DNA from 2 places in the Microbacterium sp. LRZ72 genome. Region 1 is predicted to be linked to the other one. Evidence: predicted binding sites of a transcription regulator. Region 1 holds the regulator's gene; the other holds the start of a gene.
The links. Region 1 encodes HrcA, which represses chaperone genes, less so after heat shock. Its sites were predicted from a motif close to TTNGCACTCGNNNNNNNCGAGTGCNAA; they were not measured.
Positions count from the first base shown of each region.

Region 2: the regulator HrcA is predicted to act here: its motif matches at 1,482-1,508, upstream of groL (chaperonin GroEL).

Region 1 covers NZ_JANGEX010000001.1:301,917-305,879, forward strand. The annotation lists gene M4I32_RS01445 (16S rRNA (uracil(1498)-N(3))-methyltransferase) at 1-104, opposite strand, end outside; gene dnaJ (molecular chaperone DnaJ) at 104-1,210, opposite strand; gene hrcA (heat-inducible transcriptional repressor HrcA) at 1,257-2,297, opposite strand; gene hemW (radical SAM family heme chaperone HemW) at 2,395-3,612, opposite strand; gene M4I32_RS01465 (DUF1990 family protein) at 3,614-3,963, opposite strand, start outside.
Region 2 covers NZ_JANGEX010000002.1:290,020-293,982, forward strand. The annotation lists gene groL (chaperonin GroEL) at 1-1,446, opposite strand, end outside; gene M4I32_RS03890 (cold-shock protein) at 1,646-1,852, opposite strand; gene M4I32_RS03895 (LytR C-terminal domain-containing protein) at 1,994-2,548, opposite strand; gene M4I32_RS03900 (DUF3263 domain-containing protein) at 2,583-2,840, opposite strand; gene M4I32_RS03905 (DUF2332 domain-containing protein) at 2,850-3,845, opposite strand; gene msrB (peptide-methionine (R)-S-oxide reductase MsrB) at 3,930-3,963, shown strand, end outside.

The sequences.
Region 1 (3,963 bases):
GGACGCACCCGACGCACGGTCGCGGCGTGGCGCGCCTCATCACCGGAGATGCGCACCACGTCCGAGGCCGCACCCGCATCCGCCGTGACGAAGTGCAGGGCCATCAGCTCGCGCGGAAGCGGTCGCGCAGCTTCGAGAACACACCCTGATGGAACTGCGCCAGCTTGGGCGCCGGGGCCTTGGTGCGCCGTCGCAGCTCCTCGATCAGTGCGCGCTCCTTCGCATCGAGGCGCGACGGCGTGACGACCTGCACGCCGACCCGCAGGTCGCCCCGCTGCGAGCCGCGCAGCGGTGTCACGCCACGACCCTTGATCGTGAGGACGTCGCCCGACTGCACTCCCGGGCGCAGTTCGAGGTCGACCGGGCCGTCAAGGCTCTCGATCGTGGTCGTCGCTCCGAGAACCGCGTCCGGCATCGAGACGTCGAGCGTCGCGAGCAGGTCGTCACCGTCGCGACTGAAGACCTCGTGGGGCGAGACCGAGATCTCGACGTACAGGTCGCCGTGGGGGCCGCCGGCCGGCCCCACCTCGCCGGAGCCGGGCAGCTGCAGCCGCAGGCCCGTCTCGACGCCCGCGGGGATGTCGAGCGACACGGTGCGCCGGGAGCGGACGCGCCCCTGGCCCTGGCACGTGGAGCACGGGTACGGGATGGTGGTGCCGTATCCCTGGCAGGTGGCGCACGGCTGCGCGGTGACCACATTGCCGAGCAGGCTGCGCACCGTGCGCTGGATGTGTCCCGAACCACGGCAGATGTCGCAGGTCACGGGCTGCGTGCCGGGCTGGCAGCAGGACCCCTCGCACGTCTCGCACACGATGGCCGTGTCGACCTCGAGATCCCGGTGCACGCCGAAGACGACGTCGCCGAGGTCGAGTGTGACGCGCACGAGCGCGTCCTGCCCGCGTTCGCGCCGCGACCGAGGCCGGGTGCCACGACCGCCGCCGCCGCCTCCGAAGAACGTCTCGAAGATGTCGCTGAACCCGCCGAAGCCCGCGGCGCCGCCGAACTCGTCGCCGCCCATGTCGTAGCGACGGCGCTGGTCGGGGTCCGACAGCACGTCGTACGCGTGCGTGACGGCCTTGAACCGGTCGGAGGCATCCGCCCCGGGGTTGACGTCGGGGTGCAGCTCCCGCGCCAGGCGGCGGTAGGCCTTCTTTATCTCTTCAGGACTCGCGTCCCGGGCGACACCCAGGACTTCGTAGTGGTCAGCCACATTCACCTCTCGCAGGATCCGCGACCGGTCGGTCGCGGTTGGCGTCTCAGCGCCGGTTGTCGTCTTCTTCGAGCACGCGCGACAGGTACCGCGCCACGGCACGGGCGGCCGCGAGGTTGCTCGGGTAGTCCATTCGGGTCGGGCCCATGATGCCGATGCGCGCGAGCGACCCGGATGTCGCGTAGTCGCTCGTCACGACCGAGGCCTCGGTGAGCCCCCACGGCTCGTTCTCCCGCCCGATGCTCGCCGCGAGACCCTGCCCGTCGGCGACCATCTCTCCCATCAGCCGCAGGAGCGTCACCTGCTCTTCGATCGCCTCGAGGAGCGGGTAGATGCTGCCGCGGAAGTCACCCTCGCGCCGGGCCAGGTTCGCCGTCCCCGCGAGCACGAGCCGGTCCTGACGGAACTCCTCGAGCTCTTCCGCGATCACGTGCGCCAGCGAACCGAGGGCGGCCGACAGCCGGTCGCCGGCGGCCGGCTCGGCGATGCGGATGCCCTCGACGCGCTCTGCGGCGTCCTGGGCCGAGCTTCCGACCACGAGGTCGACGAGCCGGGCGCGCAGGAGCGAGATCTCGGTCTCGTCGAGCGAGACGGGCAACGGTGCGATGCGCTGCGAGACCCGTCCCGTGTCGGTGACGATCACGATGAGCATGCGCGTCGGTGAGATCGCCACGAGCTCCACGTGGGTCACGGCGGCGCGGGCGAACGAGGGGTACTGCACGATCGCCACCTGCCCCGTCAGCTGCGACAGCACGCGCACGGTCCGCGCCAGCAGATCGTCGAGATCGCCCGGCTCGCCCAGGAACGTCGTGATCGCGTTGCGCTGCGCCGACGTCAGCGGACGCACATCGGCGAGATGATCGACGAAGACCCGGTAGCCCTTGTCCGTCGGCACCCGTCCGGAAGACGTGTGGGGGGCCGCGATGAGCTCTTCGTCTTCGAGCGCCGCCATGTCGTTGCGGATCGTCGCGGCCGATACTCCGAAGGGATGACGATCCACGATCGACTTGCTGCCCACGGGCTCGTGGGTCTCGACGTAGTCCTGCACGATCGCGCGCAGCACCTGCAGTCCTCGTTCGCTGACCATGGTTCCTCCCTTCCGAATCTGTCACAGACGACACTGGCACTCCCGCGCAGCGAGTGCCAATTCTACCCGGGGTCTGGGCCGGTCAGTCCTTCGGCCGCTACGGAACGAGCGCGCGCACGACGGCGTCGGCCAGCAGGCGGCCGCGAAGGGTGAGGACGACCCGGCCCCGCAGCGCATCGGCGGCAACGACCAGGCCGTCCGCGATGAGGCCCGCCACCGCCGTCCGCCCCCCTGGTGGCAGCGTGTCGACGGCGATCCCCTCGCGCAGCCGCGAGGTGAGCAGGACCCGCTCGAGGTCGGCGGCATCCTCGTCCGGTCGTTCGCGTGCCGCGGCTGGCGATCGCCCGCCGGCGAGCCTCTGCGCATAGGCTGCGGGATGCTTGACGTTCCACCACCGCAGACCCGCGACGTGGCTGTGGGCGCCCGGGCCGAACCCCCACCAGTCGCCGCCCGCCCAGTAGCCCCGGTTGTGCCGTGACCGGTGGGCGTCCCCGCGCGACCAGTTGCTCACCTCGTACCATTCGAAGCCGGCATCGCCGAGCAGACCGTCGGCCAGCTCGTACATGTCGGCCTGCAGGTCGTCCTCGGGGGCGGGCAGCTCACCGCGCCGGATGCGGCGTGCCAGTTGCGTGCCGTCCTCGATGATGAGCGCATACGCCGAGACGTGGTCCGGCTCGAGCGCTACGGCGGAATCGAGCGAGAGCCGCCAGTCGTCGAGGGTCTCTCCCGGGGTGCCGTAGATCAGATCCACGCTGACCCCGAGACCGGCGGCACGTGCGGCCGCCACCGCCGTTCCCACGTTCGCGGGATCGTGCGTGCGGTCGAGGGTGCCGAGCACCCGCGGCACCGCCGACTGCATGCCGATCGAAAGGCGCGTGACGCCGGCCGCCGCGAGGGCGCCGGCCACCTCGACGTTCACGGTGTCGGGGTTCGCCTCGACCGTGATCTCGGCATCCGCGTGCACGCCGATGCGCTCACGCACTCTGTCGAGCATGCGCACCAGGTCGCCGGGGGGCAGCAGCGTCGGCGTGCCACCGCCGAAGAACACGGTGGCCGCAGGGCGCGCAGCGGCCGCACGGCCGAGCACCTCGGCGGCGAGTTCGACCTCGGCGACGACGTCGTCTGCGTACGTGTCGCGGCCGGCGCCGCGCAACTCCGTCGCCGTGTACGTGTTGAAATCGCAGTACCCGCACCTCACCCGGCAGAAGGGCACATGGATGTAGACCCCCAGCGGATGCGACGGATCGACGAGAAGGTCGTGCGGCAGATGGCCGTCGTGAGGCGCCGGGTCCCCCGGCGGAAGCGCTCCGGCCACGTCAGCCGGAGGTGGCGAACATCGGCGAGATCGCTCGCAGATATCCGGTGGTCAGTGCCCGGCGGCGGCGGCGGACCAGGCCGCCGAACACGCGGTACATCAGCGCGACGGGCGCGTCGAACGCACGCACGGTGAACCACACCTCGTCGTCGCGGCGCCACTCCGCGACGAAGGACTCTTCACCGCTGACGACCGAGCCGCCGACGGTGCCGAGGGCGAACCCCACCCGGCGCGGCTCCTCGATCACGAAGATGACCCTGAGCTCGGCATCCGCCTTGGCTCCGCCGATGCGGCCGTGCACCTGCACGGTGGTGCCCGCAGCCACGAGCGGCGTGCCGTCGGTGTCGTAGC
Region 2 (3,963 bases), on a different contig from region 1:
CTCGCCGGTCGCGGCGTTCAGGCCCCAGCCGGGCTCGAGGTCGGCGACCTTGTTGGCCACGACACCGGGCTCCATGCCGGCGTTGAGCGCGATCTGCTTGAGCGGAGCGTCGACGGCGACCCGGACGATGTTCGCACCGGTCGCCTCGTCGCCCGTGAGCTCGAGGTTCGCGAACGCCTTCTTGCCCGCCTGGATGAGCGCGACGCCACCACCGGGGACGATGCCCTCTTCGACGGCCGCCTTCGCGTTGCGGACGGCGTCTTCGATGCGGTGCTTGCGCTCCTTGAGCTCGACCTCGGTCGCCGCGCCCGCCTTGATGACGGCCACGCCACCGGCGAGCTTCGCCAGGCGCTCCTGCAGCTTCTCGCGGTCGTAGTCGCTGTCGGTGTTCTCGATCTCGCGACGGATCTGCGTGACCCGGCCCTCGATCTGCTCCGACTCTCCGGCGCCCTCGACGATCGTGGTCTCGTCCTTGGTGATGATCACCTTGCGGGCGCGGCCGAGCAGGTCGAGCGTGGTGTTCTCGAGCTTGAGGCCGACCTCTTCGGTGATGACCTGGCCGCCGGTGAGGATCGCGATGTCCTGCAGCTGCGCCTTGCGACGGTCGCCGAAGCCGGGCGCCTTGACGGCGGCCGACTTGAAGATGCCGCGGATCTTGTTGAGCACGAGCGTCGCGAGGGCTTCACCCTCGACGTCCTCGGCGATGATCAGCAGTTCCTTGCCGTCCTGGATGACCTTGTCGACGACGGGCAGAAGGTCCTTGATGTTCGAGATCTTCTGGTTGGCGATCAGGATGTACGGGTCCTCGAAGACCACTTCCTGACGCTCGGGGTCGGTGACGAAGTAGGGGTTGAGGTACCCCTTGTCGAAGCGCATACCCTCGGTGAGCTCGAGCTCGGTGCCGAACGTGTTCGACTCCTCGACGGTGACGACGCCTTCCTTGCCGACCTTGTCGATGGCCTCGGCGATCAGGTCGCCGATGGTCTTGTCGCCGGCCGAGATCGAGGCGGTCGCAGCGATCTGCTCCTTCGACTCGACCTCCTTGGCGTTGGCGAGCAGCTCGTCGGTCACGGCCTTGACGGCCTTCTCGATGCCGCGCTTGAGGGCGATCGGGTCAGAACCGGCCGACACGTTGCGGAGGCCCTCGCGAACGAGCGCCTGAGCGAGCACGGTGGCCGTCGTGGTGCCGTCGCCGGCGACGTCGTCGGTCTTCTTGGCGACCTCCTTGACGAGCTCGGCGCCGATCTTCTCGTACGGCTCCTCGAGCTCGATCTCCTTGGCGATCGACACACCGTCGTTCGTGATCGTGGGCGCGCCCCACTTCTTTTCGAGCACGACGTTGCGACCGCGGGGGCCGAGCGTCACCTTGACGGCGTCGGCCAGCGTGTTCAGGCCGCGCTCGAGGCCACGGCGGGCCTCTTCGTCGAAAGCGATGATCTTTGACATGGGTGGGCGTCCCTCCCGGACGTGAGCGTTTGGTCTTAGCACTCCCTTGAAGCGAGTGCTAAGTCATTCTGGCACTCGCCCCCGGGGAGTGCAAGCCGCGCGACCGTTGCCGGACGTGCGGCCGGGAGGCCGGGCGCACACGCGACCGGGCACAGCGATGCGACCACCCGGTGCAGGTGGTCGCGAGGCCGGGCGCGGGTCAGGCGACGACGCGGACCGACTCGGCCTGCGGGCCCTTCTGCCCGGCGCCGACCGTGAACTCGACCTGCTGGCCCTCTTCGAGGACGCGGAATCCGCTCATGTCGATGTTCGAGTAGTGGACGAAGACGTCCTGCCCACCCTCGGCGACGGTGATGAAGCCGAAGCCCTTCTCGGCGTTGAACCATTTGACGATGCCTTGGGCCATGCGTGTACTCCTGCTGCTGCGGGGTGGGACATCGTCATGCTAATCAGCACGAAGACGCCCGAACGGGCTCGAGCGACAGGTTTGACATGCGGGCCGCGAACTCTTAATCCGACCGAAACATGCCGCGGCTCGACAGGCGCGCTACTCCTCGCCTGACTCCTCCACCGAGTCGACACCGACGACGACGGTCAGCTGCGTGGCCGAGGTGTCGGGCAGCGGGTAGTCCGCATTGAGCACGACCTCGCTCGCGCCGACGATGCCCGCCAGGCCGCGGGCGGCGCCCTCCGCCTCCTCCGCGGCGTAGTACACCGTCGTTTCCGGATACTCCCGGTCACTGGCGTTGCTGGCCACGACCGCGCCATCGGTCCAGCCCTCGGCCACGAGGGCCTCCTTGACCTCGCTCGCCACGCCTTCCTCGGGCGTGCCGTTGAGCACGAGCACCGAGTAGGACGTGTCGACCACCGGCGGGACCGTCTCGACCGGTGCCGCCGTCTCGACGGCGGCCGGAAAGAGCTCGATGCGCCCATCGGCGATCAGCGTCGCGAAGACGCCCACGACCATGAGCACGGCGGCGGCGCCCACCGCCCAGAAGAACGTCGTCCAGCCACCCACCCGCGGGTTCTCGGCGCGGTGCGCGCCGACGCGACCCCTCGAGTGGGGGATGTCGTCGAATCGGTCCTTGGGCGCAGCGGGCATCACGAAATGCTATCCAGAGCGCGACCGCATGCCCTCATCGGCCGACCGCGCGCTGCCGGGCGGCCCGCTCGGCGGCGCGGCTGTCGCGAAGACGACGGAGCCGGCGCACGAGCATCGGCTCCTGCTCAAGGGCGGCCTGCGTCTCGATCAGGCGGCCGAGCAGCTGGTAGTACCGTGCCGGCGTCAGGTCGAGCTGGGCGCGGATCGCCTCTTCCTTGGCACCCGCGTGTCGCACCCACACCGCTTCGAAGTCGAGGATCCGCCGCTCCTGGTCGGTCAATGCGTCGGGCATGCCCCCACGTTATCGCCGGGCGGCGCCCGCGCCGTGGCGCCACTCCAGCCACGCGCCGAGCGGATCGCAGCGGGCGATCTCATCGTCGTCCCGGCGCACGATGAAACCGTCGTCGGCGGGCGACCCGGCATCCGGCGCGTCGATCGAGATCCAGCGCGCACCCACGGCGGCGATCCCCGCGCGCAGGCTTGAGCGCCCGGCTCGCGAGAGGTGGCCGGCCAGCCCCGGCGTCGTGACGACGAGCGTGGCGTCGGCGGGCGCGTCCTGCGTCGCGCGGCGCAGCACCGCGACGTCGGTGACGTCCCCCGCGTGGATCTCGGGCGGGTCGGCGGCCACGACGTCCAGCGCCGCCGCGATCCGCTCGGCCCGGCCCGTCTCCCCCGGCCACACGAGCGCCCGCAGAAAGGCGGCGTCCTGCGGGTCGCGCGCCGACAGCGGGGTGAGGTCGACGCCCCGGCGCCAGACGATGCGGGGCCGCTCGATCGGCGGCATCCGCCCGCGCACCACGCAGTCCAGGGTCACCCCCGTGTGTTGTCCGGGCGCCGCGAGCCGCACCTCGTCGCCCGCCCCGCGGTATCGATACGCGTACCGGTCGGGCACGAGGCACAGGCCGGCCGCGGCGCCCAGCTCGACCAGGGCGATGGGCCCATCGATGCCCGCCAGCGCCGGCAGGAGCGCCGTGCAGCGCTGCGGCTCGTTCGTCTGCAGCGAGCGCGCGGATGCCGCGGCGACGAACTCGTCGGCGTGCGCGTACAGCCAGGCGGCGAAATCGGCGTACGGCGCGTCGGGCGCACCGGCCATGCGCGCGATGGCGAACACAAGAGGTGGCTGGCGTCGCGTCGCGGGGATCTGCGCAAGCACGGCCTGGGCGCGGCGATCGCGGGCGACGCCCGCCGCCCACGACTCGTAGAGCGCCGACCGTCCCGGCGCCTCCTCGCGGGCGAACCGGTCGTAGCGGTGCGCCACCGCCGCGAGGTCCGCGTCCGCGGCACCGGCATCCGTCATCCCCCTATTGAACAGGCGGGGGGACAATGGGGGAACACACCACCGCCCGAGCGGGTTGGATAGAGGGCGACAGTTGGAGGACACATGACCTATTCCGTGGACAAGAGCGACGACCAGT